One region of the Photobacterium sp. genome, then DNA from elsewhere that is predicted to be linked to it. Evidence: riboswitches for the same ligand, from Rfam matches in the RefSeq annotation. Region 1 holds a riboswitch; each other region holds the start of a gene.
What was found. A riboswitch is a leader RNA that binds a small molecule or an ion and turns the genes downstream of it on or off. The one in region 1 is predicted to bind lysine.

Region 1 (10,407 bases):
GATTAATTCTTTGACTGGCATTATTTATAGACTTAACAATATAATCAGTTATTCCTATGCAACAGAGTGATATTTGTGATTGGTATCAATTAAATGAAATAAGAAGTGATTAGTTGTTAGACAACTAGAGTTATGGCTCTATTCTTAATAGTAGACAAATAATAAAAATAAAATAAAAAATAATCACAATATTTCATGGCCAATACTAATACATCACAAAAGGACTTCGCTATGTCAGTACTGGAGCTGGTTGGAACAAGTACTCAATCCCTTTCTATGCAATCCACAATTCCTACGGATGAAGCAATCGGTGACGTCAAGCCACCTGCTGAGCTACTTGCTCATCCAGACGAACTTGTAGACAGTATTATTGCACACGTGGGAAAAAACATTGTCCTCGGTCTACCGCTTGCCATTGGTAAACCGATCGCTTTTGTCAATGCACTCTACCAAAGAGCTAAATCCGATCCTTCTATTTCACTGAATATAGAAACGGGTATTTCTCTTGAAAAGCCTGTCGGAAAAAATTCACTAGAAAAGCAATTTCTGAAACCTTTTGTCGATCGTGAATTTGCTAATGTACCTGATCTTGACTACATACTTGATTTAAGAAAAGGAGCAGTACCAGACAACATAGCCATCAACGAATTTTTCTTTAAAGCAGGAAGCTTCTTAAACAGTCCTCAACAACAAAATTACACCAGTACAAACTATACTCATGCCGTTCGTGATCTGTTAGACAAAGGCGTCAATGTCGTTGCCCAGCTTGTAGCCAAGCGCACCATTAACGGCGTAACGACCTACAGCTTATGCAGTAATTCTGATCTGGCTCTCGATTTTGCACCGGTAATGGACGAACTGCAAAAAAACGGGACAAATGTGGCGATGGTCGCTGAAGTCAACTCCAATATGCCTTTCATGCAAAACCATGCCGAAGTCGCTGATAATGTCTTTGATTTGGTTTTAGACCAAAATTTACAGCAAGATCATAAAGATTACGCTTTGTTCGCCGCGCCTCACGCCAGTATTTCACCAGAAGATCATATGATAGGCTTTTATGCCAGCACACTGGTTAAAGACGGCGGCACCCTCCAAGTGGGGATTGGCTCTTTAAGCAGCGCACTGACTTACAGTACATTGCTACGCCACAAACAAAATTCACTGTATACGCAACTCATGAAAGATCTGCAGGTAGAGCAGAAGTTCCCTATCTGTAAAACTGTCGGTGACACTGGGACTTTTGTGGAAGGCTTATATGGTTGCAGCGAGTTAATGGTCGATGGTTTTATGCATTTGTATAATGCCGGGGTGTTAAAGCGTGAAGTCTTTGAAGATCTGACGATCCAGACCTTACTCAACAAAAAGAAAATTACCACTCAGGTCACTATTTCTACCCTGCTAATTTTGCAGGATCATAATGCGATCTCAACCGTATTAACTGATAACGATGTCACTTATCTAAAACGAATTGGTGTTTTCAAACCGTCTGTAGAGCTCATTGACGGCCTGCTGCACATCGGCGAACAGAGCTTTGCCGGCAACCTGAAAAATGCTGAAGCATTACAGTGGATCACTAAATATTGCTTAGGCGATGCACTGACTGGTGGTGTCGTCATGCATGGTGCATTCTTCATCGGGCCGAAAGATTTCTATGATGCCCTTAATAACATGAGTGACGCGGACCATAAGAAATTCTGCATGACCAGTGTTAACTACGTCAATGATCTTTATGATCACTTCATTGGAAACCAACAGCTCAAACAAGCTCAGCGTAAACATGCCCGTTTTATTAACTCAGCAATGATGGTCACACTGAATGGCTCTGCTATTTCAGATGCATTGGAAAACGGTCAGGTGGTGAGTGGTGTTGGCGGTCAGTACAACTTTGTCGCGCAGTCGCATCAGATGCCAGATTCACGCTCGATCATGAAACTACGTAGTTGCGCTGTACGAAACGGTAAACTGAAATCCAACATATTATTTAACTACGGCCATACGACCATTCCTCGCCAACTGCGTGACATTGTTATCACTGAATATGGTATTGCTGATCTGCGCAGCAAACCGGATCATGTCGTTTATACCGAACTGATCAAAATTTCTGATTCTCGCTTCCAGCAAGAGCTACTTAACAAAGCCAAAGCTGCAGGTAAAGTCGCGAAAAATTATGAGATCCCTGCAGAGTTCTGCAATAACACTCCGCAAGCCATTGCTAAGATCTACCAAACATATACACAAAAAGAGGTCTTCGGCCCGTTTCCCTTTGGCTGCAGCTTTACTGAACAAGAATTGAAACTGGGTAAAGCATTGAAATCACTGAAGAGTAAATCCGCCTCTCGCAAAGGGAAAATGCAATGCTTATGGCAGGTAGTTACCGCACCAAAGCCAAGTCAGACCGTTATACCTTTGCTAAAACGTATGGGGCTAGATAACCCTAAAAATCTGCAAGAACATATAACGAAACGACTACTGACTGCTGAGTTATCTAAATAATCAACCTAAGCGGTAAAACAAAAGCAATAATCCGGTCGTTATTCATCGATTTACTGAAGAGTCAATCGGTAAATATGAACTTACCAATATGAACAACTGACGTTGTGCGAGGTATATTAACAATGACAAAAAAGAACAAAGTAATGGCGCTTTGCCCCTATGCAGCAATCTGGGGCTGCCCAAAGTGTCCGGTAAAGAGAATTTGTCCGGGCAAAACTACGATTGGCGATCAGCCTTTAAAACCTAAGGCGAGAAAAACTAAATAGCACGACATTCCACATCGCGCCAAACAAAGTACCCTCCTATAAAGAAAGAAAGCAGTTGTGCTTTCTTTCTTTTCTCAATTGAGAGTAAATACAGAAATAACTTGCGCAAAATGCTATTTGCTAAATGAACATGGCCCGCATCAGCTATGACGGAAGATGAAACCATGCTGCATAAATATTCACATTGTTATTGACACATAACCACGTTGATGTTTGAATCAAGCCATCCCAGATTTTTGGGATCAGAAGAGGTGCGTTAACCAGGTAATCTGTTCGAGGTATCCAACTACCCGTGACCACAGATAAGGGGGATTAACGCCGAGATAAGTTTGCTTTTGGAGGCAAGGCTTATCGGTCGCTGGGGCTGAATCCTCAGGGCTGTCACCTATGGTGGAGAGCTTCTGGTGTTTGTGTTTTATCGCCCCCCAAGTGGCTAATTGTCACTGGCGCCTTCGCAAAACCAAGCTCTCTGAACTGATATCAAAAAGTTCGGATGAGAGATGTCTAATCAAAATTCTATTCCTGTAATCGGGAATGAACGCTTACAACACACTACACTATGGACGGCCCTCATCACCCCGTTCCACTCCGATGAATCTATTGATTATCCAACCCTGACCCAGCTTGCCAAAGAACAAGAGGCAGCCGGGAATGGGATCCTGATCCTCGGTAGTACCGGCGAAGCATTGGCAATAACACCGACTGAACAGCAGGATGTGATCCGCCATGTCTGTGCGCTGGATCTTTCCGTTCCACTCATGGTGGGTGTCGGCGGTTTTCAACTGCAGCAACAAATGCAATGGCTGGATTTTTTGCGGGATTTTTCTGTCGATGCCCTGCTGATACCCGTTCCGCTTTACGCCAAGCCCGGTGCCGCTAGCCAGTTGAAGTGGTTTAACAGTCTGCTTTATGCGAGCAACTGGCCATGCATGATCTATAACGTACCTTCACGCACCGGTGTCGCCCTTGATGAGCAAACCTTGGGTTCACTGGCAAGTCATCCCAATGCATGGGCAGTGAAAGAAGCCAGTGGCAGCGTTGAGGCTTTTACCCGCTACCGCGAGGCAGCTCCATCGCTACAATTTTACTGCGGCGATGATGGCCTGCTGGTCGATTTTGTTGCCGCCGGCGCCTGCGGCCTGGTATCGGTGGCCGCCAACGCCTGGCCTGAAGCCACTGCACACTATGTTCGCCAGAGCCTTAGCCAAACAACTCCAAGCTTCAAGACCTTATGGCAACAAGCCAGCAACAGCTTGTTCTGTGCCTCCAACCCGATCCCGGTAAAGGCACTAATGCAGCGTCAGGGCCGCCTTGATAATCCTGGACTGCGTCCCCCGCTTTACATCGAAGAGATGCCAGAGTTAACCCCTGTTTTAAATGCCGATGCGGCAATACACCAATGGATGAAAACATGTCTGAATCAGTAGTAACCCCGGACTGGAAACTTTTACTTGATCAACTTGAGCGCGGTGAAATACGCACTGCGACCCAAGATTTGAAAGGAAACTGGCACGCCGATGCTGCGGTGAAGCAGGGGATCCTAGCCGCATTCTCAGCCGGAGAACTGATCAGTTTCGGACCGGCATACCCAGGCACAATTGACAAACATAACCTGAGTCCGCGACAGTTTTCGCCGGAAGAACGGGTTCGTCTGGTTCCGGGAGGATCAGCGGTTCGCCGCGGTGCTTATGTGGCACCGGGCGTTGTGATCATGCCACCGGCCTACATTAATATCGGCGCTTATGTCGACAGCGGTACCATGGTCGACAGCCATGCCCTTGTCGGCTCGTGTGCCCAAATCGGCAAGAATGTCCACCTCTCTGCGGGGGTACAGATTGGCGGCGTGCTTGAGCCTGTCGGTCAAACTCCGGTGATCATCGAAGATGACGCATTTATCGGTGCCGGTTGTGTGATCGTTGAAGGGATTGTTGTAAAAAATGGGGCGGTACTGGCACCGGGAGTGACACTGTCTGCGGCTGTTGCCGTTTATGATCTGATTAATGAATGTCTGTTACCAAAAGGCGCGCCGATCCCAGAAGGCGCGGTTGTTGTTCCTGGCAGCCGCCCGGCCAGCAGCGAGTGGGGCAAAAAAATGGGCCTGAGCATACAGTGTCCGGTGATCATCAAATACCGCGATGACAGCAGCGATGCTTCACTGATTCTGGAAGAGGCGCTTCGTTAATGACACTGACTGAGCAGGTTCGCAAGGCGCTACAACTCGCCAGCAAGCAACAGCCACATTCTTTTTATGCCTATGATCTTGACGGACTGGATCAGCACTTGGCCGGGCTAGAAAGTGCGCCGGCCAAGTTATGGTATGCCGTTAAAGCGAATCCGTTATCGGCCATCATTCAGGCTCTTGATGCCAGAGGCTTTGGCTTTGATGTCGCGAGCCTGGGCGAATTGAAACAGGTATTGGCACAAGGCGTCGACCCGTCACGTATTTTAAATACCGGCCCGGTAAAAACACCGGAGCACCTGGCCGAGTTTATCAAGCACGGCGTACGTATTTTTGTTCTGGAAAGCCACCAGCAGGCTGATGATCTGGCCCAAATTGCCCGTGCACAACGAATCCGTATTCAGGTGCTGCTACGGGTGCAGTTGCCGTGGGCTAGAGATCCAGAAGAAAAGATGAATGTACTGGGGGGCAGCAACCCTACTCCGTTCGGGCTAACACCTGAGCAGTGGATGCCTGATACGTTCACTTTGCCAGATGAATTTGAGCTATTGGGTGTGCATTGCTTCCAATGGGGCAATATCCTTTGTGCCGATACTCTGGTGCAAACCTGGCAGGCCGCGATGCCTAGACTTACCGCCCTGCTTGATGTCTGGCAGATATCAGAACCTGTCGTCGACTTAGGCGGCGGACTGGGTATCCCTTATGCCGGACAACAGCAAGAGCTAGATTGGCAGCGGGTTTGCCAGGGGCTGGAACAGCTGAAAAGTGAGTTTCAGCTTGGCCAATGCTGGATGGAATTAGGCCGTTATGCCGTTGGCCCTTATGGTTATTACGCCAGTAAGGTTGCCGATATCAAAGATAATCAGGGTGTCCGCTTTGCCGTGATTGAAGGCGGAAGCCAGCACCTGCTGCGCCCGGCGCTTACACAGCAAGCTTTCCCGGTTGAATCTCTGCAACCTTGTGATTCTCCGCTGATGTCTTACCAGATCCATGGTGCGCTCTGCACCGGACTGGATTGCCTTGGCAGCTTACAGCTACCAGACAGCTTGCAGCGGGGCGATTGGCTGATTTTCTCTCAGGCGGGCGCTTATGGTTTTACCGAAAGTATGCCCTACTTCCTGTGCCACGCTCTTCCTGCAGAGCTAACCTTTTCGCAGTCGGGCATTAACGTTTTGCGACCGAGTGCTCCGGCCAGTCATTATTTGGCTTAAATAACGGCGGAAATACAGAATATACAGCCCGCCAAGCTACGGCGAGTTCACTTATCAAATGTCACCGGTAACCGCATACACCTCTAACAACCAGGTGCCATGCGGTTGCCAAAACAGAGAAAGGAGCCGGATAAAGCACATCCGGCAATGCTGATGATAAAAACAACCACAGTCAAAGTCGGTGAGCAGCCGACCGGCAATCCGATGGAAGTGCCGGTGATCAACATTCAAGGTCAGGGCAATGGTCCGCGCGTTTATATCCAGGCCAATATCCATGGCGCTGAGGTGCAGGGCAATGCCGTCATTTACCAGCTGCTGGAGTTTTTCCGCCAACATCCGCCACAAGGGGATGTGGTTATGGTGCCTCAGGCTAACCCTCTGGGTATTAATCAAAAAAGTGGCGAATTTACCCTTGGTCGATTCGATCCGGTTACAGGCACCAACTGGAATCGCCAGTATTATTTTGACAGCAGCCTGCTTGAGCCGTTCAGCCAGCAATATATTGATGCTGATGAAGCGGTGATCCGTGATGCGTTTCGCGACAGGCTGAGAGAGCAAATCAACCAACGCCAGAGCTCACCGTGGGGCCTGACCTGTGGCCAACATTTAGCCATGAACTTACAGAAAATGGCGATGGAAGCCGATATTGTTCTTGACCTGCATACCGGACCGATCTCTGCCCGTCACCTTTATGTCCCTGAATATGCACGCGAACGGGCCCGCTATTTTAATATCCCACTAAATATTCTTATTCCAAGCGACTTTGACGGCGCAATGGATGAAGCCTGCTTTAGCCCCTGGTGGCAGTTAAGCCAGCAATTTGCCAAACTTGGCCGCAAACTGCCGGTAATGGTGGATGCCTTCACCCTGGAATTGGGTTCACAAGAGCTGCTGGATGTAAACGCCGCCGGACGCGATGCGCTGGGGATTTGCAATTACCTGCAGCATCAGGGCATGTGGCCAGACAAATCATTTATTTGTGATCCTGTCTCCCTTTACGCCTGTTATCTCAGCGACTATAAAGCCTATCACAGTCCGGCCGGCGGTCAGGTCGAATATCAGGCTCAGCTTAATCAGCCACTTGCAGCCGGCGAGCCGCTTGCAACACTTTGGCATTTTAATACCCTCGGCAGTGACTCTTGCCTGAGCCGTAAACTGATTCTGCCCTGTGACAGCATCCCTGTCTTGCACTTTGCCTCAGCAAGCGTGCAACAAGGCACAGAGCTGTATAAGGTTCTGACCAATACATTTAGGCTTTAGAACTATCTGACTTAGTATTTCTGTATTCAAGTCTCATAACTGAATTCTGACGGTGCTATTTCAAGATTTTATGATGTATTGCATCTCAGGTACAAAATGTCTGGCCCGCCTCGTTCTCGCAATTTATCAATGCAATAACAAGGCGGGCCATCTGATTAAATCCGTTACAACCCTCTCATTTGAATGCGGCGTAAAAACTCAGTCATGACTCGATCGTAAAGCAGATCGCCTAAGAAGGCGTCTTCAACATGATGATCGATGCTTGGATTATCGTTCACTTCAATCACATAAACCTTGCCATCGATCTCTTTTAAATCGACACCGTAAATACCGGAGCCAATCAAGTTAGCCGCTTTCAGCGCGACATCCACAACGTTTTTTGGAACTTGCTTGAGATCTAAGGTTTCAAAGCCCCCCGAGGAGACTCGGCCGCTGCTGTGATGATGATAAATCTGCCAGTGACCTCGGCTCATGAGATATTTACAACCATAAATCGCCTGGCGATTCATCACCCCTATCCGCCAGTCAAAGTCAGTCGGCATATAGGCCTGGGCCAAAATCAGCGAACTTTTTTCAAATAGTGCCGAAGCCTCACGCTCTAAGCTGGCTTCGTCACTCACTTTGACCACGCCGCGAGAAAATGCACCATCAGGAATTTTGAGCACCAAAGGCAGTTCAAGATTTTCAAGCAAAGCTTGCTTCCAATTGGAATCGAAGCTACGCAAAATCACGCTCTTGGGTGCGGGTACATTGTTGCGTTGTAGCAACTCGGTCAAAAATACCTTATTGGTACACTTCATAATAGATTCCGAGTCATCCATTACCACCAGCCCAAGCTTTTCTGCTGCTTTAGCAAATCGATAGGTGAAGTTGCTGATGTTGGTCGTGGCGCGAATGAATAGACCATCAAACTCACCCAAGCGGGATAAGTCATCTTGAGTAATGGTTTGCAAATTCATACCCAATCGATTGGCCGCTCGGCGAAACAACTTCAGCGCGGCAGGATCGGATGGGGGCATTTTTTCATCCGGATCGACCAGCATCGCAATGTCGTAACGATATTTTTTCTCTGGCTTAGGCGTTCGCCAAACTTTGTTCGAAAACAGCTCAAGAGATTCGGCGAAGAAGTCTTGCTCTGGATCCGTTAGATCTTGGAATGGAAAAGGCTGAACTGAAATCAACTGCCACTGCTTTGCGCGTTTTTTTAGCACCACTTCCAACACTGGTACCATAAACTGTTCAAAGAGGCGTCTTGCTACTTTGTCCAGCCCCGGAGTAGACGTCCGACCGAAATAGATCTTACTGTGGATCTCATCTTGATGAGCAAAATTTTTATCCAGCTCTGAGTGGTGCAGTGAGATGAAAAACGGTTGGTTGATGTCGTTGATAGCCACAACGCGCGGAATCACACGATGGCCGCGCGCTTCGGCCATTAATGAACAGTAATAGCCGTTGCTCATGTAGCCATAGTCACGACACAAGTTGACAACTTGCAGATTACGATGTGTTTCTTTCCAGTCTGGTTGCAGATAATCATCGACTGTAATTATTTGTTTACTAGGAAAATATTGCCGCCAGTCACTGGTTTGGTCGGTAACAATCAGAATGTTTGCCATTTATTTTTTCCCAACTATAGCATTAGAAGACTTTCTACTATTTAATCTCGTTGCAACCGTCAATCGTGTAAGGATTTTGTATGGAATTTCGCTTAGCGGAATTGGCCGATCTCAGTGCTCTAAACTCGCTAGAACAACAGCTCTTTGACGGCGATAAAATATCGCCCCGTCAAATGAAGCGTTTTCTTCTGTCACCTCATTGCATGGTGTTTATCGCCGTTTCTGACGCTGAGCTGGTAGGATATGCCTTACTGTTATTCCATCAAGGGACACTGCTATCACGATTATATTCGATTGCCGTTAAACCAGATTTCAGAGGGCAAAAAATCGCACAAAGTTTGCTTGAGCTTTGTGAAGAGTCGGCCCTTAATCAAGGCTCTACTACATTACGACTAGAAGTGCGTGATGACAATATCCCGGCAAAAAAATTGTATCAGCGCCTCGGTTATAAGAAGTTGAAAGTACTGATTCATTACTATGATGATTTGGCTGATGGTCTTCGGATGCAAAAGCGTTTAACCCCGACGGAGCCAAAAACCTTACTTCCTATGCCGCTGTATATTCAAACTACGCCATTTACCTGTGGTTCGGCGTGCTTATTGATGAGTTTTGCGACGCTCTCTTCGCAGCAGGAACTATCTCGCACGTTAGAGCTACAATTGTGGCGCGAGGCGACAACTATTTATATGGCAGCAGGACATGGTGGCTGTAGCGGCCATGGCTTAGCGTTGGCGGCGAAACGACGTGGTTATCATGTTGAGTTATGGACTCAATCGCAGTCTACACCGTTTATCGATAGTGTACGGGACAAGAACAAAAAAGAGGTTATAGAGCTTGTCCATCAAGATTTTTGCCAACAGATTAACGTTGAGCAAATTCCGATGATTGATGCACCGCCGAGTACAGCAATGCTTGAGGAGTGGATTCGCCAGGGGGCCTGTGTATTGCTGCTGATTAGTACTTATCGATTCAATGGAAGCAAAGAGCCGCACTGGATTGTGCTGAGTGGCATGAGTGATAGATTCTTTTTTTTCCACGATCCCCATGCTGATACACCAGCGGATGCGGCATCATCAGCGTATATTCCGGTGAGTAAGCTCAGCTTGTCGCAAATTCTCGGATTCGGTAAACAGAAACACACCGCGTGTGTAATGATTCGCCGAAGATAAAAACTTCCCGAAGAAAAACACTTTACTTTTTTCTGGCCATTCAACCATACATTACGAATAAGATACAAAATAAAAAACCTGGCTTTCTATCTTGGAAAGCAACAGGCTTTGCCCCCTTGTGTCCGGCCATCCCACCAGCAGTCATATGCTTCTGATTTACTACCATTAACCCTGCTTCCAGAGTCCTGCTCATGTGCTGTTCTGAAGCGAGTT
Region 2 (10,407 bases), on a different contig from region 1:
GTTGGCGTTATGTATGTTCTTGACGAACCTTCTATCGGGCTGCACCAGCGAGACAACGAACGCCTGCTCAAGACACTGAATCATCTGCGCGATCTGGGGAATACCGTGATTGTGGTCGAGCATGATGAAGATGCTATCCGTGCGGCCGATCATGTGATCGATATCGGTCCCGGCGCTGGTATCCATGGCGGCCATATCATTGCCGAAGGCACCATCGAAGATATTCTCCAGGCTCCGGACTCACTGACCGGACAATACCTCAGCGGCCGTAAATCCATTGCGATTCCGGAACAACGGGTGGCAATCGATCCGGATAAAACCGTGAAGCTCTTGGGTGCCAGCGGCAATAACCTGAAAAATGTCGATATTGATATTCCTGTCGGGCTGTTTACTTGTGTGACCGGTGTTTCCGGTTCGGGTAAATCAACCTTAATCAACGACACTTTCTTCCGTATCGCCCACCACCAGCTCAACGGCGCGACAACGGGTGAGGCGGCACCTTATCGAGAAATTCGAAATCTTGAACATTTCGATAAGGTCATTGATATCGACCAAAGCCCTATCGGCCGAACTCCGCGCTCAAATCCTGCCACCTATACCGGTATTTTTACCCCGATTCGAGAGCTGTTTTCAGGCACCCAAGAAGCCCGCTCCCGGGGGTATAAACCCGGACGATTCAGCTTTAACGTCAAAGGTGGCCGCTGTGAAGCCTGTCAGGGAGATGGCATGATCAAAGTGGAAATGCACTTTTTACCGGATGTGTATGTTCCTTGCGACTCGTGCAAAAGCCAGCGCTATAATCGGGAGACCCTGGAAGTTCGCTACAAAGGCAAAACCATTCACGAAGTCTTGGACTTAACGGTCGAAGATGCACGCGAATTTTTTGATCCGGTTCCAGCGATCGCGAGAAAACTACAAACATTAATGGATGTTGGCTTATCTTATATCCGCTTAGGTCAGGCGGCGACGACCTTGTCCGGCGGTGAAGCACAGCGAGTAAAACTGGCGCGAGAGTTATCAAAGCGTGATACCGGTAAAACCCTGTATATTCTGGACGAACCAACAACCGGGCTCCATTTTCATGATATTCAGCAGCTACTCACAGTACTGCACCGCCTGCGCGATCATGGCAATACTATTGTCGTGATTGAGCATAACCTGGATGTGATTAAAACCGCAGACTGGATCATTGATTTAGGGCCTGAGGGCGGCAGTGGTGGCGGTGAAATTATTGCTACCGGCACGCCAGAACAAGTGGCGCAAGTGGCTGGGTCGCATACTGCACACTTTCTGAAACCGCTACTGCCAAACGCACGTTAATAAAATTGGTAATAAGCCACAGACAGGCTGAGTGTCATCGGCCTGTCTACAAGCACGGATAAACAATGACGGTGTTACATTTACAAGGAACTAAACTGGCAGAGCAGCGCATCAGCAAACCCCTCACGAGATACTTTATCGTCTCTCTGGGGATCCTCTTTTTGCTCGCGATGCATTACTTCCAGCACAACCCCGGAGGCTCCGGTCTTGAGTTGCCATTTAATGCCGCCAGCTGGATCCCCTTCAGCTTTGTCATAGCCTTAGGGTTACTGGAAATCAGTCGCCAGAAAACCTGGCGTTATTCGCGTCTGACCGTCGTTCTGTTTGTCTGTTGCCTCTTACTGACACTCCCGGCTTTTTATCCTGATGCTGACGGGTTCGGTGTGGCTAACCGGCTGATTGGATTATGGGCCGGCTTTCTCTTCTTTGTCGGATTGCAGCAGTTTGCCTTTACCCACAAACAGCGCCAGCGCATGTTATGGCTGATCTTAGCCGCGGTATGGATCCAGGCGATCTTTGCCTGGTACCAGTTTTTCTGGATGGAACCCGGTAATGCCATTGGCTATGACACGGAACAAAATCGTCCCTATGGGATATTTCAACAGCCCAATGTGATGGCCAGCTTTCTGGCGACGGGTCTGGTGCTGTCAGCTTATTTGCTGGCCCGTATTCCGATGTATCGCGGTAAGTGGTCATGGCAGCAGCTTATTGTATTGCTAACCCCTGTTACTACAATCCCGATTATCGTGGTACTCAGCTCTCGTACCGGATGGCTTGGTGCCGTTGTTGGCGTAGTACTCATGTTGCCCTACTTGCGAAAGTTTGCCGCCAAAGCACAATGGCGAATGTGGCTGTTAATGGTTGCGCTCGGCTTAAGTTTTTCATGGAGTATTAATAACACCATCGGCTGGTCCCCCGCAGAAGAGCGAGTAAGCCTGGAAAGCGCACGGGCTATTCATATCCCTCAAGCTTATAAGATGTTTAGTAAAGAGCCACTGGCGGGTTACGGGTATGGTAAGTTTGAACCGGCCTATATCATCCAGACCGCAAAATGGCATCAGGCCGATCCTGAGAAGAACTACGGTATTTCAGGGCTGGATCATCCGCATAATGAACTGCTTTACTGGGCTGCTGAAGGAGGGATATTGCCGTTACTGGCCTTACTCGCCGCCGCCACCGCCGTCGCCTTCACGATCCGCAAAGCCAGAAATGGAACACAACTGGGGTTAATCGCCCTGTTTCTGCCCATTACTTTACATACTCAGTTGGAATACCCCTTTTACCATTCTCTGGTGCACTGGGTAACCTTTATCATATTGATTTACTGGGTCGATAACCTGACGGCGAAATACCATAAGTACCACGCGCGCTATGTACTGACGGTAAAATTCTGTGCCCTGCTAATGCCTGTTCTTGTCACCAGTTTTATGCTGACGACGTTATATTCTGGTTGGTTACTGACCAAATTCGAAACTACGCGGCCGGTAAATGTTGATTATCTGATACAGGTAAACAACCCATGGGCGTGGCAGAATCGTTTTGACTGGGATTTGCATCTCACTCAGTTGCAGTTAGGTGCCGCGAATCACAATGAAACCTTAATTGAAGAATATATCCACTGGGCAACTCAGAAAGCGGTCAACTGGCCACGTCCGGCGCTGTATCATAATTTGATCGCGGCGTATCAACTGCTGGACCAACAGGCGCAGGCCAGACAGATCCAGCAAGAGGCTGAATTTTTGTTCCCCGGCAATGACTTTACCCTTTCGTCAGTATTACCGGCGATACCAAATAAGCCTGTGCCACAGACCCCGTAAAGCTCGTTAATCAATCAGAACAAAAACGGCTACCAGGGTAGCCGTTTCTCTTAATACCGTATATCTCTGCGGGTATGTATTATTTCAGCGTCGTTTCCAGAGCTTTTAAGCATAGGGCTACATTCTCGTTTCTGGCCGCATACCCCATCAGGCCTATCCGCCAGGTTTTACCCGCTAACACGCCTAAACCCGCTCCGATTTCCAGGTTATAGCGTTCCAGCAAGGTCTGACGCACTAGCGCATCATCCACTCCTTCAGGAATATAGACTGCGTTAAGTTGTGGCAAACGAGAGGCTTCATCGACAACAAACTCAATCCCGAGTTTTTCTAACCCTTCACGTAATTCAAGATGCTGATCTTTATGCCGCTGCCACGCATTTTCCAGCCCTTCATTTTTCAGCAGCACCAAAGCTTCATGCAGGGCATACAAACTATTGACCGGCGCAGTATGGTGATAGCTGCGCTTCCCTTCCCCGCTCCAGTAAGCCAGCACTAAGCTTTGATCCAGAAACCAACTCTGTACGGGGGTGGTGCGGCGCTGTATTCTTTCTATGGCCCGCTGAGAAAATGTCAGTGGCGATAAGCCCGGTACACAAGACAGGCACTTCTGGCTTCCCGAGTACACCGCATCCAATTGCCATTCGTCCACCCGAAGAGGCACCCCGCCCAAGGAAGTGACCGCATCAACAATCGTCAGACAATCGTGCTGACGTGCCAGTTTCGCTAGCGTCTCAGCATCACTTAACGCACCGGTTGACGTTTCTGCATGAACAAAAGCGACAATTTTTGCGTCCGGATGTGCAACAAGTGCCTGCTCGACCAGTACCGGATCGACGGGCTCACCCCAGTTATTATCCACCAACACAGCCTGGCCACCACAGCGCTCGACATTTTCACGCATGCGATCGCCAAAAACACCGTTACGGCAAACAATGACTTTATCACCCGGCTCAACCAGATTGACGAAGCACGCTTCCATCCCGGCACTACCTGGTGCGGAAACGGCGATAGTAAAGGTGTTCTCGGTTTGAAACGCATATTGCAGCAGTTGTTTCAACTCATCCATCATGCCAATGAACAGGGGATCAAGATGACCCACTGTCGGACGGCTCAATGCTTGTAAAACTTGAGGATAAATATCTGATGGACCGGGTCCCATAAGGGTACGTTGCGGCGGATAAAAACTCCCAATTGTCATGATTGTTTCTCCTTGAGGTAAGAGGTCAGCAATTCCCTGTTTTATTATATGTTGGGGGAATAATTACGCTAATGCAGCTACAGAGTATTAAAGGAATTCGCCTAAGTCGCAAGTCTCGTTGGTCACTAATATCAATTCATTGCATTTATTTTGCATAAATAACCAGAGAAAGATTGACAACCTGACAGCAGATCCTATTCAATGAAGGACAAGTTTTGTTCGTCCTGATGGCTAGTATGCCATCAGGTAAAGACAGAAGAGGAGCGTTATCCAGGTATCTAGGCTGCGGGGCCCCACCCCAAAGCGGTTTAGAGAGGGGGAGTAACGCCGAGATATTGCTGGACAGGGGACCAGTAATATCGGCTTCGAAGGTTGAATCCTTCTGGCTGTCACCTTTTATTTTTGATCAGTAAAAGGTGGAGAGCTTCTGGTTGTAGCGCTATTCATACGTCTCGCCTGCCTGCTCTCCTGACAATTAGATATTGGGAATATTTATCCGTGTAAATTCCCTTTTCCTCATTATATTTTTATTGTTACCGGGAGACTTACCTTGAGCCATGTAAATCATAATTCAGCCACTTCACCACCGTTCACGGTGGCCAAATTCGGTGGTACCAGCGTTGCCGATTTTACCGCGATGAGCCGTAGCGCCGCGATCATCAAAACGACCCCGAAAACCCGTTTAGTATTGATCAGCGCCTGCTCTGGGGTAACCAATATCCTGGTTGAACTGGCTAACGGCGTGTCAGATCCTGAGCACCGTTTAGCCTTACTGACGCGTCTGGCTGACATTCATCAATCTGTTATCAGACAATTGCAGCAGCCAGGCCCGATTTTAGAAGCAGTCAACAACTTACTCGATCAGGTTGCCACTCTGGCGGAGCAGGCCGCACTGCACACTTCGGCACAATTAACCGATCAGTTAGTCGCGAATGGTGAACTGCTTTCCACCCACCTCTTTACCCAGATCATGATCGAGCAAGGGATCGATGCTGTTCGCTTTGATATTCGCGATGTCATGCGCACAGACAGCCATTTCGGCAGAGCGATTCCACAACCTGAGATGATCCGTCAGTTATCGCAGCAAGCGCTCAATCCACTATTTACCCATCACGTGGTCGTTTCACAAGGTTTCATTGGTTCTGATGCCGAAGGTAAAACCACCACTTTGGGTCGCGGAGGCAGCGACTACAGTGCTGCCCTGATGGCAGAGGCAATTGATGCTGCAACTCTGGAGATCTGGACTGATATCCCGGGAATGTATACCACCGATCCTCGTATTGCGCCGAAAGCAAAGCCAATCAAAGAGATCAGCTTCAGTGAAGCCTATGAGATGGCCAACTTCGGCGCAAAGATCTTGCATCCGTCGACTTTACGACCAGCGATCCGTCAACAGATCCCTGTCTTTGTCGGCTCATCCAAAGCACCTGAACAAGGCGGCACCTGGATTCGGGAAAGTGTCAGCGACGCTCCTCTGTTTCGCGCCTTAGCATTGCGCTGTAATCAGACCATGGTGACCCTGACCAGCCTCAATATGTTCCACGCTTATGGCTTTCTGGCTGAAGTGTTCAGGATTCTGGCTGAGCATAAAGTCTCTGTTGATTTGATCACCACTTCCGAGGTCAGCGTCTCCTTAACCCTGGATCAAACAGATACTGGCGGCGGCACTCCACAACTTCCTCCGGAAGCACTGGAAGAACTCACCAAGTTATGCCGGGTGGAGGTCGAGCAGGATCTTTGCTTAGTCGCCTTGATTGGCAATCAGATGAGCAATACGAAAGGTTCCGTCTCCAAGGTTTTCGATACGCTGGAAGACTTTAATCTGAGAATGATTTGCTACGGTGCCAGCCCTCACAACCTGTGCTTCTTAGTTAAAGAGCACGATGCTAAACCGGTAGTCAAAGAGCTGCATCGCGAGATTTTTGAATAATAATCAAAAAAAAGGCGCTCACCAGAGCGCCTTTAGCTTCTATCATCATCGTATTTAGAGGTTAGGACCTAGCCACTTCTCGGCTTCAATTAAATCCCATCCTTTACGCTCAGCATAACTATCACGCTGATCTTCCTGGATCTGCGCAACCGCAAAATAACGGGAATCAGGGTGCGAGAAATACCAGCCAGAAACCGCAGCGCCCGGCCACATGGCATAACTTTCCGTTAAGACCATTCCAGTCGTCGCTTCTGGATCCAGCAATTTCCAGATCTCACCTTTTTCAGTATGCTCCGGGCAGGCCGGATACCCAGGAGCCGGCCGGATTCCCTGATATTTTTCCCGGATCAAATCGTCATTGGCCAACGCTTCATCTGGCGCATAGCCCCAAATTTCTTTCCTGACCTTCTCATGCAAGCACTCTGCAAATGCCTCTGCCAGGCGATCAGCCAAAGCTTGAATCATAATGGCGTGGTAATCATCACCTTTCGCTTTAAACTGCGCTGCAAGCTCGTGTTCGCCTATTCCCCCGGTTACTGCAAAGGTACCGATCCAGTCAGGCTTCCCGCTTTCTTTTGGCGCAATATAATCAGACAAACAATAATTTGGCCCTTTCGGCTTTTTCGTTTGCTGGCGTAAACCATGAAGTACCGTCAACACTTCAGTGCGACTTTCATCAGTATAGACCTCGATATCATCACCAATCGCATTCGCAGGAAACAGACCGCACACTCCGTTTGCTGTCATCATGCCATTACGTTCAATCTCATCAAGCAGCCGGTTAGCATCGTCAAACAAACGCCGGGCCTCTTCCCCGACCACTTCATGTTTAAGAATGGTCGGGTACTTGCCACTTAGTGACCAGGTCATAAAAAATGGCGTCCAGTCGATATATTTGCGCAAGGTAGAGACAGGAAAATCCGTAAAGACATGCACACCCGGTTTAACCGGCACTGGCGGGGTATAGCGGTCCCAATCAATCACCACCTTATTCGCCCGGGCTTCTTCTAGGGTCACTGGTGCTGTACGTGGTTTCTTGCGAGCATACTGCTCTCGCACTATTTCATATTCTTTATTTAAACTCTCAACAAATGCCGGCCGGCGCTCATCAGACAGTAACGTCGAACTCACCCCTACCGCCCGGGATGCATTGGAAACATACACAACAGGTCCGTGGTAGTTCTGCTCAATTTTTACGGCGGTATGCGCCTTTGAGGTGGTTGCTCCGCCAATCATAAGAGGCAGATCAAAGCCCTGACGCTCCATTTCTTTGGCTACATGCACCATCTCATCCAGTGATGGCGTGATCAGTCCGCTCAAGCCGATAATATCGACATTTTTTTCTTTGGCGACTTTCAGTATTTTGTCACAAGAGACCATCACACCAAGGTCGATGATCTCGTAGTTATTGCACTGTAAAACGACACCAACAATGTTCTTACCGATGTCATGTACATCACCTTTGACGGTGGCCAGCAGGATCTTACCGTTTGTTTGCCCGACTTGCTTTTCGGCATCAATATATGGCTCCAGATAAGCGACCGCCTGTTTCATTACCCGGGCTGATTTCACCACCTGTGGCAAGAACATCTTTCCTTCACCAAACAGGTCGCCCACCACATTCATACCGGCCATGAGAGGACCTTCGATCACTTCCAGTGGCTTCGATGCATTAGCACGGGCCTCTTCGGTATCTTCGACAATAAATTCTGTAATGCCCTTAACCAGCGCATGCGCCAAACGTTTGTCAACGGGCCAGCCACGCCACTCTTGGGCACTACGATCTTCCTCTACTGCACCGCTATCGCGGTACTTGCCTGCAATATCAAGCAACCGCTCGGTACCGTCATCACGACGGTTAAGCACCACATCTTCTACCGCATTACGCAGTTCATCAGGCAGATCGTCATAAATCGCCAGCTGGCCGGCATTGACGATCCCCATATCCATACCGCTCTTAAAGCAGTGGTAGAGAAATACGGCATGGATCGCTTCCCTTACCGGGTTATTGCCGCGGAACGAGAAGGAAACGTTCGAGACACCACCGGAAACCATCGCATATGGCAGCGTTCGTTTAATATCCCCGACAGCCTCAATAAAATCGACAGCGTAATTGTTATGTTCTTCAATACCGGTCGCTATGGCAAAAATATTCGGGTCAAAGATAATGTCTTCCGGCGGAAAACCGACTTCATTAACCAAAATATGGTAGGCATTGGTACAAATTTCGATTTTACGTTCTCGGGTATCCGCCTGTCCCTCCTCATCAAACGCCATCACGATCACTGCCGCACCATATCGCCGGATCAGTTTAGCTTGCGCGACAAATTTCTCTTTCCCTTCTTTCATAGAGATTGAGTTGACGACCGATTTACCCTGAACACATTTCAGACCCGCCTCCAACACTTCCCATTTAGAGGAATCGACCATAATCGGGACTTTAGAGATCTCAGGCTCAGTCGCACACAGATTAAGGAAACGTACCATTGCCGCTTCCGCATCCAACATGCCTTCATCCATATTGATATCAATGATCTGAGCACCGACTTCCACTTGCTGGCGGGCAACTTCTAGCGCTTCGTCATATAATTCTTCTTTGATAAGACGCTTAAACCGAGCCGAACCGGTTACATTGGTACGTTCACCCACGTTGATAAAGAGCGTTTCAGCCGAAATAGTCAAAGGTTCTAACCCTGATAAGCGACAGGAAACGGGGATATCCGGTAGCTGGCGAGGTTTTACCTGACGGGTCACCTCAGCCATCTTGCGAATATGTTCGGGGGTTGTGCCACAACACCCCCCGACTAAATTAAGGAAGCCACTCTGCGCCCATTCAGCAATATGCTCAGCCATGTCGTCAGGGCTAAGATCATACTCACCAAAGGCATTGGGTAATCCCGCATTCGGGTGAGCCGAAACAGCACACTCTGAAATACGAGAAAGCTCTTCAACATACTGACGCAGTTCATCAGGCCCCAACGCACAGTTCAGGCCAAAAGCGATAGGCTTTACATGACGCATCGAGTTATAGAATGCTTCGGTCGTCTGACCAGAAAGAGTCCGGCCAGAAGCATCAGTGATCGTCCCTGAGATCATGACAGGTAAAACAATACCATCTTCTTCAAATACGGTTTCAACTGCAAAAGAACAGGCTTTGGCATTTAAGGTATCAAAGATTGTTTCAATCAGAATTAAATCGGCCCCGCCTTTAATCAAGGCGCGAGTAGATTCAGAATAGGCTTCAACTAATTGATCAAAAGTAACATTACGAAAACCGGGATCGTTCACATCTGGTGAGATTGAGCAAGTCCGGTTAGTTGGACCAAGCACGCCTGCGACAAAACGAGGCTTCTCAGGCGTTTTTGCTGACCATTCATCGGCGGCGTGACGCGCCAGTCTCGCGGCCTCAAAGTTAATTTCAGCACTCAGGCTTTCCATGTCATAGTCGGCCATCGCGATAGTCGTGGCATTAAAGGTGTTCGTTTCGAGAATATCTGCGCCGGCTTCCAAATAGGCACTATGAATATCTTTGATCAGTTGGGGCTGTGTCAGCACCAACAGATCATTGTTCCCTTTCAGGTCACTATGCCAATCAGCAAAGCGTGTACCTCGATAGTCTTCTTCTTCCAGCTTATAGCCCTGGATCATGGTGCCCATGCCACCATCAATGATCAGGATCTGCTGTTTTAATCGACTCTGTAATAATTCTTTTCCCTTCAACACCACACTACTTCCTTTTTCCAATTTTACAGCTGAATAACATCCTACCACAGCCTTGATGGAAATCTAGACGTCTAAAGTTGTTTTCAGTGACAAAACAAAATCTGAATTCAGGAAAGTTTTCGGTAGCTATCACTGCGTGATGGATTTATATTTCGTAACAATTTCAGCCATTATTTTTTATCAATCAGAGGTTGACGCATGTCGGTCTACAGTACCTTATGCTTTCTTGCAGCTGCTGCAATGATCATTGCTTTTATAAACAGTAAGATCGGTAAAATGCAAACAACAATCGCTATCACAGCAGGTGCGTTGATACTATCGCTGGGCATCATCATTGCTGGTCAAAATGGCTGGTTCCACTTAGAAGACATTGCCGCCGAGCAATTAGCGCATATTAATTTTGAGAGCTTTCTGCTTAA
Region 3 (10,407 bases), on a different contig from region 1:
GCGTTTATTAACATGGGCCAGGTCATGACCTTCCGGAAGTTGGAAGAGCGTAGCCGTGCTTTTGCTGCTTACTTACAGAACGATCTGAAACTGGAAAAAGGTGATCGTGTCGCGGTAATGATGCCGAACTTGCTTCAATATCCTATCGCGTTGTTTGGTATTCTCCGCGCCGGATGTGTTGTCGTAAACGTTAATCCGCTCTATACCCCGCGAGAGCTTGAGCACCAATTGAATGACGCCGGGGCGAAAGCCATTGTCATTGTTTCGAACTTTGCTCACACCCTGGAAACGGTCGTGAAGAGAACCGGCGTTCAGCACGTTATCTTAACCAGCCTGGGTGATCAGCTGTCCCGCCCGAAAGGCACCGTGGTCAATTTTGTGGTGAAGTACATCAAAAAGATGGTGCCCAAGTACCACCTGCCTCATGCGACGTCCATGCGTGCTGCCTTGAGAAAGGGGCGCCGTATGCAGTATGTGAAGCCGTTTATGTCTGGCGATGATGCCGCATTTTTACAATATACCGGCGGTACGACAGGGGTGGCCAAAGGTGCGATTCTGACCCATCGCAATATGCTGGCGAACTTGATGCAGGCCAAAGGGGCATATGGTCCGGTTCTCACTGAAGGTCGTGAGCTGATCGTGACGGCATTACCGCTGTACCATGTGTTCGCTTTGACCGTGAACTGCTTACTGTTTATTGAAATCGGTGGCCAGAATCTGCTGATCACCAACCCGCGAGATATTCCGACTTTTGTTAAAGAGCTACAGCGTTATTCATTTACCGCATTAACGGGAGTGAATACGTTATTTAATGCTCTGCTCAATAATGAAGACTTTCATGAATTGGATTTCAGTAAGCTCCGTTTATCGGTCGGCGGCGGTATGGCTGTTCAGCGTGCGGTGGCAGAAAAATGGAAAAGTGTCACTGGCAATTACTTGCTGGAAGGTTATGGTTTAACGGAATGTTCACCGCTGGTGGCTGCGTACCCGTATGATCTTGTTGATTATAACGGTTCCATTGGTCTGCCGGTCCCGTCTACAGATGTGCGAATTGTTGACGACGAGGGCAACGTCTTAAGCAATGATCAAGCGGGTGAGTTGCAAGTTCGTGGTCCGCAGGTTATGAAAGGCTACTGGCAGCGTCCGGAAGCCACGAAAGAAGTGTTGACAGATGATGGCTGGTTATCGACGGGTGACATTGTACGTTTTGATGACGAAGGTTTCCTGCACATTGTCGATCGCAAGAAAGACATGATCTTAGTGTCCGGTTTTAATGTTTATCCGAACGAAATCGAAGATGTTGTCGCCTTACATGGCAAAGTGCTCGAAGTTGCTGCTATCGGCCAGCCACATGATATTTCGGGTGAATTGGTGAAGATTTGTGTTGTTAGGCGCGATTCAAGCCTGACCCGTGATGAGTTGCTGATGCATTGTCGCGAACATCTGACGGGTTATAAAATACCTAAAATTGTTGAATTTCGTGATGAATTGCCAAAATCCAACGTAGGTAAAATCTTACGTCGTGTGCTGCGCGAAGAGTCTGACAAAAAGAGTAAAGCGCAAGAAGCATAGACAAAGATGCCTTACGGGTAAAAAACAAGCGCGTATAATCCTTTCAGGTTACAATTGACCAATATCGTAAGTGCCGGCGATAAGTGCCGGCACTTACGATCGGGTAGTTATTCATCCTATTGCTATTGAATGAGATAGTGGCCATTTAGAACAACTACAAGTTATGTACTTTAGGCTGGTCTGTTACAACCGGCTCTTTTAAAGGTTTGCTGTGAATTTCGAAATAATAACGACGACCCAACAATTAGAGGCAATCTGTGAGCACGCGCGTGCACTCCCTGTAGTCATGCTGGATACGGAGTTTGTACGTACTCGTACGTTGTATCCGAAACTCGGGCTGATCCAGTTGTTTGATGGGGTTAATTTAGCGCTTATTGATCCACTCGAAATTGACGACATGACACCGTTCTGGGATCTGTTACAAGATAAGTCCGTGACTAAAGTCTTGCATGCCTGTGGCGAAGATCTGGAAGTCTTCCAGTACTACGCAGGATGCTTGCCGGAACCGATGCTAGACACGCAACTGATGGCTGCCTTTCTGGGCCACGGAATTTCAACGGGTTTCGGAACACTCGTCAATGAGTATCTTGGGGTTGAGCTTGATAAAGGTGAGGCCAGAACCAATTGGTTAGCCCGTCCTTTAACTGAAAAACAGCTCGATTATGCCGCGGCTGACGTATTCTATTTACTCCCGCTTTATGAAAAGCTGATTGAACAGGTAAAAGCGAAAGGCTGGATGAAAGCATTAGAGCAAGAGTGTTCGTCTCTGATGTTGAAACGTGTCCAGCCCGTTGACCCGGAACAAGCTTATCTGAAGGTGAAAAATGCCTGGCAGTTGAGTCCTAAGCAGCTTGCAGTTTTGCAACAAGTGGCGAAGTGGCGTGTACTGGAAGCGCGCAAACGAGATATCGCGTTGAACTTTATCGTTAAAGAATTAAATATCTGGAAATTAGCGCGTTACAACATCACCTCTAAAGCGGTGATGGTGAAAGAAGGTTTTGATAGCATGGAGATCCAACGCCATGCAGGACGTCTGCTAAAAATAGTTCACGACGCGGAAAATATTTCGCCAGAACAGTACCCGGAAAAAATTGTTCGCCTGGTTGATTTGCCGGGTTATAAGCAGATTGTTAAACAAATTAAAGATGAAATTACCTGTGTCGAAGCAGAAACGGGGCTGGCCCCAGAATTTTTGGCATCGAAAAAGCAAGTGAACCAGCTTGTTTCATGGGCTTGGAAACATCAGAAGTCAGCAGATAAGTTGCCTGACATGCTGAAAACATGGCGTAAGCCATTGTTTGAAAAACGCATACGACCACTGCTGGAAAAGTCAGCCAGATAAGTCTGTCAGATAGTCTGAAATAGTTTAAATCCCCTGAAGGTTCGCTTCAGGGGATTTTTTTATTTGTCTTCTGGCAGGGTAACGTTTAACTCCAGAACCGACAGATCTTCTTCTCTTTGATCCAGGTTTACACTTACCTGTTCTGGCGTGATATTCACATATTTGCGAATAACGTCCAGAATATCTTGTTTTAGCTGGGGCAAGTAAGAAGGCGCAGACTGGCCCGCAGAGCGGCGCTCTGCGACGATAATTTGCAGCCTTTCCTTCGCCATACTAGCCGTGTTTGTTTTTTTCGGGCGGAAAAACTCTAGCAAAGCCATAATTAATTAGCCTCCAAATAGACGTTTCAGGAAGCCTTTTTTCTCTTCCTCTAAGAAACGGAACGGGCGTTCCTCGCCCAGTAAACGGGCAACAGTATCTTCATATGCAAGGCCAGCATCTGACTCTTTGTCAAAAATAACCGGCTCACCTTTGTTGGAGGCATTCAGCACTGCCTGGCTTTCAGGGATAACGCCAAGCAACGGAATATGAAGGATGTCTTCTACATCTTGTACACTTAGCATATCACCCAGAGTCACGCGGGCTGGATTATAGCGAGTTAACAGCAGGTGTTGCTTAACTGGCTTATCAGAATTTTCAGCGCGACGAGATTTTGAGTCTAAGATACCCAGAATTCGATCGGAGTCTCGAACCGAGGAGACTTCCGGATTCGTGGTGACAATGGCTTCATCAGCAAAATACAGTGCCATTAGCGCACCAGTTTCGATACCTGCGGGTGAGTCGCAGATAACAAAATCAAAGCCCATTTCATCGAGATTTTTCAGAACGCGCGCTACGCCTTCTTTACTTAATGCGTCTTTATCGCGGGTCTGAGATGCTGGAAGCACGAAAAGATTATCAACGCGCTTATCTTTAATCAGCGCTTGGTTAAGATTTGCTTCGCCATTAATGACATTAACAAAATCATATACGACGCGACGTTCACAGCCCATGATGAGGTCAAGGTTACGCAGACCAATATCGAAATCGATAACAGCGGTCTTTTTCCCGGCAAGCGCAAGGCCTGATGCGATTGCCGCACTGGATGTTGTCTTACCAACGCCACCTTTGCCCGATGTAACAACGATAATACGTGCCATCTATTAAATTCCTTATCAAACGTTATAAAGCAAGGTGCTCTATGTTTAAATTATTTTCAGCAAGTGAGATAACGACACCTTTGCTCCAGAACTCTTCTTGGATTTTATCACTGAGCCAGTAGTTTCCAGCGATGGAAATCAGCTCTGATTGTAAGTTCTGGCAGAAAATTGTTGCTTGCAGCTGACCGCTTGCACCGGCAATAGCTCGTCCCCGTAACACGCCATAAACATGAATACAGCCATCAGCAATGATTTCGGCACCAGCACTAACATGGTTCATCACAACGAGATCACAGTTTTTCGCGTAGATTTGTTGACCTGAACGAACAGGAGTGCGAATGATTTTCGTTGGCTCCATGGCTTTTTCTGCCGCTTGCGCCTGACGTGCAGCATTCATGATAGCAAAACCTGCTGATTTTGCTTGTGACTGTAAGTAAGGATCTTTACAGCCGCTGATACCGACCGGGATCATTCCTGTATCTTCAACACCAGCTTTTAGCTGTTTGAAGTCAATTTGCTTTCCTGCAAGGGTAACATCGATTACCACCGGAGCAGAGGCGAAGAAACTAGCTGCTTGGCTCACTTTCTCTTTTAAGTGGTCAGTTGCCTGCTTTATATCCCCATCAACTAAATGCAGGGCTGAGAGCGTGTATGTGCTCCCTTTTAATTCTGGCGATTTACTCATGATTATTATATGACTGACGTTAAATTAGCCAATTAGGTACGTTATCACAAAGGTACTTGCATGGTATATTCCAAAGGATGTATCGGCAAGCTATCCTTGCCCTGGCGTTGGAATTTAAGACAAACGTCTCATCTGCATTGCCTTAAAGTTAGCACTTTGGGGGAATGATTGAGTAAAATGAGTGTCTGAAAAGATGAAGACTTTAACAAGCAGGCTATTTTGATGTTGTGTTCAATTTATAAAAGTGCCAAAAAAGAAAATACATATTTATATATCAATAAAAAAGATGATTTTTCTGACGTGCCAGAACCTCTGATGACAACTTTTGGCAAGCCACAGTTTGTTATGGTGATAAAGCTGGAAGGGCGTAAATTAGCATTAGCAGATGCCGATAGGGTTAAAGAGGCGTTAGCGACGGCAGGTTATTATCTGCAGATACCACCACCAGTGATTAATTTACTCGAACAACATAAAGCAGCAAAAGCTGAACTCAATTCGTAAAAGGTAACTATGCATAAGCGTTTGATATCGGCCCTAGTGGCCATAGGATTAGGGATCTCTTCGACAGCATTTTCGTCTGACGAAGGATTTGACGAGTATGTGCTTGAGCTTAAAACACAAGCTCGTGAGCATGGAATTTCAGAATCGATAATCAATACTGCTTTCAAAGGCATTAAATATACAGAGCATGCCGTTAAGGCTGATAAAAATCAGCCTGAGAAAAAGTTGACGCTGGATGAATATATCCCACGAGCGGTTCCTGATTGGAAAGTAAAACAGGCTAATCGTCTATACCAAGAGCATAAACTGACGCTGGATAGGATTGGACGTGAATATGGTGTTCAGCCAAGGTTCATAGTCGCTTTATGGGGCGTTGAGAGTAACTTTGGTCGCTTAATGGGTAATTATAATGTGATCGAAGCGCTTGCTACCCTGGCCTATGAAGGCCGTCGAGAAGCTTTTTTTCGCAAACAGGTAATAGCAGCCTTAACCATTCTTAATGACGGCCATATTGCGCCAACAGAGATGAAAGGGTCATGGGCTGGTGCGATGGGGCAACCCCAGTTTATGCCGACATCGTTTCTTGCTTATGCTGTCGATGGAAATAATGACGGACGTATTGATATCTGGCAGAGCGAAGAGGATGTTTTTGCCTCCGCGGCGAATTATCTGAAGATGTCGGGCTGGAATGATGAATATATATGGGGAAGGCAGGTTAAATCCCCTGTGGGAATAGATACATCATTTAAAGGTGTCGAAAAGGAAAAAGCAAGACCTTTAGCGGAATGGCAAAAGCTGGGGGTCAGGAAAATAAATGGGCAAGCACTTCCTAAAGTTAATATTGACGCATGGCTTATTCAGCCTGATGATCAACAAGGGCGTGCATATCTGATTTATGATAATTATCAAACACTATTAAGCTGGAATCGTTCGCATTATTTTGCTTTAGCGGTGAGTCATCTAGCTGACCGGATTCGATAACATTTGTATTTTTTGATTCTAAAAAGAGACAGAGTCAGGTATTAATATCTGGCTCTTTTTCGTGGAATCTAATCGTTTACCAGCCTGTTATCATTATTATTCACATGGTTTTTTTGTTGGTTATTTTCTTTTGTTTCAATGTCTTATGTTTTTAGTGAGTGCGGCAGCCGTGCAGGGATAATAAAAGTTACCGGCTTACTTTCGTGCTTTTTAATGGCTCTTATTAACAGCACCAATGCGTATTGATGTTATTGGTGATTCCGTGAATGGTCTGCAGTGATATGAGAATGGCCAGCAATCATTAGTCGGTTGTTAATAAATAAAATACTTTTACTGAATATAGAAAGCCCGGCATGATAGCCGGGCTTTTATTCAACTGGTATATGGCTTATTAGATTTCGAAATCTTCAATAGATTGACCGGCATCTAACGCTTTCTTCAATGCACTTGGTGTACGACCTTGGCCTGTCCACGTTTTTTCTTCACCATTTTCATCGATGAATTTATATTTTGCTGGACGTGAAGCACGCTTAGCTTTTGGTGCTTTAGCCAGAGTAGAAAGTAATTCTTCTGGGTCGATACCATCAGCCAGAAGCATTTCACGGTAATGATCCAGTTTTTCTTTACGCTCATTCTCTTTCGCAATCTCTTCTGCTTCAGATTCTTCACGTTCAGCGACAACTGTTTGTAGTTTTTCCAGAGCTTCTTGTAGTTGCTCTAGTGTATATTCGCGAGAAAGTGCGCGAAGGCTACGAAGGTTTAATAGCGCTTTCATTACATCAGACATTTTTTATTTCCCGTTAAATTTACTGCCGCATTAATAATAGCAGTCAAAAAGCAATATTTATCAATAATAATACTTTTATAGTGTCAGTGCCAAACAATTTATTTAATTAATAATTAAATATTGTTTGTTTGTTGAATGGATTCTCAATTATGGAAAAATGTAATCACATTTTAGTTTGAAAATATCAACCAAAAAGTGATTCTTCGCTATATATAAATGTCCGCCATTTCATATTCATCGCATTCCAATTTAGGGTGTTATGATTAAAGATTCACCAAGTCGGCAATATTATTCACTATTTCTGTAAAAACTTTCACTTTAAGTTGTTGCAAAAGAGTCGACATTCCGTAGAATGAACCATTCCTTGACTAAGGGTAGAGGTGCATTGTCTAAGAGTAGCAAACTGTAGGGTGATTCCGATGATAGTTTGCGAAAGGAGCCAATGCCGAAGTTAGAAAGGTTTATCAGACCTTCTTGCTGGGGTTGTCACCAAATAGGGGCAACACTGCCATAGTATATAATTACATTAACTATGGAGCGCTACTGTGGGGTCGGGAGAGGTTTATCTTCTTTCCTTATACTCATCTATCACGGTTATTCCCGTGTTCAGCAGTAGATCTCCGACCAGATCGGTTGTAGTAGAGATCATGAATATTGTAGATTTTTCACATTCCTCCATTTCGCTTTTACCACCATTAGTGGCATTGGTATTAGCTGTCCTTACACGTAAAGTATTGGTTTCTTTAGGTGTTGGTGTTGTCTTAGGTGCACTGTTATTAACCGATTTCTCTGCCGGGGCTACCGCAGATTACTTGTTCACAACAGTTAAAAGCGTATTCATCGAAGATGGCGCCATCAATAGTTGGAACATGAGTATTGTGGTATTCCTGGTTTTATTGGGAATGATGACTGCATTGCTGACCTTATCGGGCGGTACACACGCATTTGCCGAGTGGGCACAAACTAAAATAAAAAGTAAACGTGGCGCGAAGCTACTGGCTGCATTTTTAGGTGTTTTCATTTTTGTTGACGACTATTTTAACAGTCTGGCAGTAGGTTCGATTTCTCGTCCGGTTACTGACCGATTTTACGTTTCACGCGCTAAACTGGCTTATATTCTGGATTCAACGGCCGCACCTATGTGTGTATTAATGCCTGCATCAAGTTGGGGTGCTTATATCATTACCGTGATTGGTGGCATTCTGGTATCACATGGTGTGACTGAATATTCTGCATTGAGTGCATTCTTGCAGCTGGCTCCAATGAACTTTTATGCCGTATTTGCTCTGCTGATGGTATTCGCTGTTGCTTGGTTCCAAATTGATGTCGGCTCTATGAAAAAGCATGAAGTGCAGGCAAGTCATGGTTATGGGTTCGATGAAGGCGATGATGACAGTCAGGCTAAAGATCTGAATGATGAGCTTGAAATCGAAGAAAGCCAGAATGGCCGTGTTACTGATCTGGTTATGCCGATTGTAATTCTGATCCTCTCCACTTTCTTCTTTATGATTTATACGGGTTATCAGGCTCTGGATGCAGATGGAATTGCGTTTAATATTCTGGGGGCTTTTGAAAATACCGATGTGGGTAAATCGCTATGTTATGGTGGTTTATTTGGTTTGGTGTCGGCGTTTATTCCTGTGCTGCGCCAGAAAATCCCGATGGCGGATACCGTCAAAACATTGTGGATTGGTGCGAAGTCGATGTTTGGTGCCATTCTGATCCTGTTGTTCGCCTGGAGTATCGGTAGCGTCATCGGCGATATGGCGACCGGAAAGTATTTGTCTACGCTGGTGCAAGGTAATATTGACCCAATGATGCTACCCGTTATCCTGTTCTTGCTATCAGGTGTTATGGCGTTCTCAACAGGAACATCTTGGGGTACTTTCGGTATCATGCTACCGATTGCCGGCGATTTATCTGCTGCGACAGATATTGCTCTGCTACTGCCGATGTTAAGTGCGGTTCTGGCGGGTTCGGTCTTCGGTGATCACTGTTCACCAATTTCTGATACCACCATCCTGTCTTCAACCGGTGCTCGTTGTCACCATATTGATCATGTCTCTACTCAGCTACCTTACGCACTTTCAGTCGCCTTTGTTTCAGCCATTGGTTTCTTAGTGCTCGGCATGACGGGTTCACTGGCCGTGTCATTTATGGCAGCCACTGTCACATTTATTGTGGTTTGTGTAATGCTATCTTGGCTCTCTCGCCGTCCGACAGCGACCACTGCAAACGTATAATACCAGTAACAGATTAGTAATCTGCGACGAAGCCTGCGATGTTTTCGCAGGCTTTTTTGTATCCCGATTGATATAATTTGAGTGTAAAGACAAGAGACTGGATACTGCCCTTTTCATGCGGTATGTTCTTTCATTTCCGGGTTAATTTCTGTAGCATTCCGGCAGTTTTTCAGTCTTTGGGGAGCCTCATGGCCCAGATGTATTTCTACTACTCAGCAATGAATGCGGGTAAATCGACGACGTTATTACAATCATCTTTTAATTATCGCGAACGTGGCATGCATCCGGTGATCCTCACCGCGGCGATTGATACCCGATTTGGTAAGGGCAAGGTCAGCTCTCGGATCGGTTTACAGGAAGATGCGGAGCTATATACGCCCGAAGACGATCTCTGGGATAAACTGCAAGCCCTTCACCGTGCATCCAAAATTGACTGTGTCTTGATTGATGAGTGCCAGTTTCTGACCAAAGATCAGGTGTATCAATTAACGGAAGTCGTCGATAAACTCCATGTTCCGGTTTTATGCTACGGACTTCGTAGTGATTTCCGCGGTGAGCTTTTCGAAGGAAGCCGATATTTACTTTCTTGGGCTGATAAGCTGGTCGAGCTAAAGACAATTTGTCATTGTGGACGTAAAGCAAATATGGTGATTCGTCAGGACGAGTCTGGTCAGGCGATTGCTGATGGTGATCAAGTTGAAATTGGCGGTAATGACCGTTATCTCTCCGTTTGTCGCAAGCACTATAAAGAAGCATTGGGCCGTTAAAAAGCGTCTTGGCTCGGGGAACCGCCGTGAATAAGAAAAAGGAAGCCTGCGCTTCCTTTTTTATAGGTCATATTTTTAGTGAACTCATCCTATTCCTGGGAGTATAACGCCTCATCGTTCCGTTTTATTTATTGTGGCGCTCCTGGAGCTTGGCAGTGATATCGGCCAGTGTCAGATCTTGATCTTGCAGCAGAACAAGCAGGTGATAAATCAGATCAGCCGATTCACAGACTAACTCCGCCTTATCGCCCGACGTTGCCGCAAGCGCGACTTCAACGCCTTCTTCACCCACTTTTTGCGATATACGTTTGGTGCCGCGAGCATAGAGACTGGCAGTATAAGAGGACTCGGGATCAGCACCTTTACGACTAGCCAGAACTTGTTCAAGTT

Region 2: it holds a riboswitch for lysine, as region 1 does, so the genes downstream of both, lysC (lysine-sensitive aspartokinase 3) here and dapA (4-hydroxy-tetrahydrodipicolinate synthase) in region 1, are expected to answer to the same signal.
Region 3: it holds a riboswitch for lysine, as region 1 does, so the genes downstream of both, AC2204_RS12580 (Na+/H+ antiporter NhaC family protein) here and dapA (4-hydroxy-tetrahydrodipicolinate synthase) in region 1, are expected to answer to the same signal.

What each region holds. Positions count from the first base shown of each region.
Region 1 covers NZ_JBVCPH010000003.1:21,968-32,374, reverse strand. Annotated here, with positions in the region: gene AC2204_RS04625 (acetyl-CoA hydrolase/transferase C-terminal domain-containing protein) at 232-2,493, shown strand; lysine riboswitch at 2,998-3,168, shown strand; gene dapA (4-hydroxy-tetrahydrodipicolinate synthase) at 3,260-4,186, shown strand; gene AC2204_RS04615 (2,3,4,5-tetrahydropyridine-2,6-dicarboxylate N-succinyltransferase) at 4,171-4,941, shown strand; gene AC2204_RS04610 (PLP-dependent decarboxylase) at 4,941-6,149, shown strand; gene AC2204_RS04605 (succinylglutamate desuccinylase/aspartoacylase family protein) at 6,255-7,409, shown strand; gene AC2204_RS04600 (RimK family protein) at 7,574-9,025, opposite strand; gene AC2204_RS04595 (GNAT family N-acetyltransferase/peptidase C39 family protein) at 9,106-10,194, shown strand.
Region 2 covers NZ_JBVCPH010000015.1:2,628-13,034, reverse strand. Annotated here, with positions in the region: gene uvrA (excinuclease ABC subunit UvrA) at 1-1,320, shown strand, start outside; gene AC2204_RS15850 (PglL family O-oligosaccharyltransferase) at 1,386-3,137, shown strand; gene AC2204_RS15845 (pyridoxal-phosphate-dependent aminotransferase family protein) at 3,217-4,335, opposite strand; lysine riboswitch at 4,584-4,770, shown strand; gene lysC (lysine-sensitive aspartokinase 3) at 4,886-6,265, shown strand; gene metH (methionine synthase) at 6,320-9,991, opposite strand; gene AC2204_RS15830 (cation:proton antiporter) at 10,187-10,407, shown strand, end outside.
Region 3 covers NZ_JBVCPH010000010.1:16,621-27,027, reverse strand. Annotated here, with positions in the region: gene fadD (long-chain-fatty-acid--CoA ligase FadD) at 1-1,572, shown strand, start outside; gene rnd (ribonuclease D) at 1,784-2,914, shown strand; gene minE (cell division topological specificity factor MinE) at 2,974-3,234, opposite strand; gene minD (septum site-determining protein MinD) at 3,241-4,053, opposite strand; gene minC (septum site-determining protein MinC) at 4,076-4,738, opposite strand; gene AC2204_RS12595 (YcgL domain-containing protein) at 4,961-5,239, shown strand; gene AC2204_RS12590 (lytic murein transglycosylase) at 5,249-6,220, shown strand; gene AC2204_RS12585 (H-NS family histone-like protein) at 6,612-7,007, opposite strand; lysine riboswitch at 7,375-7,558, shown strand; gene AC2204_RS12580 (Na+/H+ antiporter NhaC family protein) at 7,655-9,250, shown strand; gene AC2204_RS12575 (thymidine kinase) at 9,439-10,017, shown strand; gene hisIE (bifunctional phosphoribosyl-AMP cyclohydrolase/phosphoribosyl-ATP diphosphatase HisIE) at 10,142-10,407, opposite strand, start outside.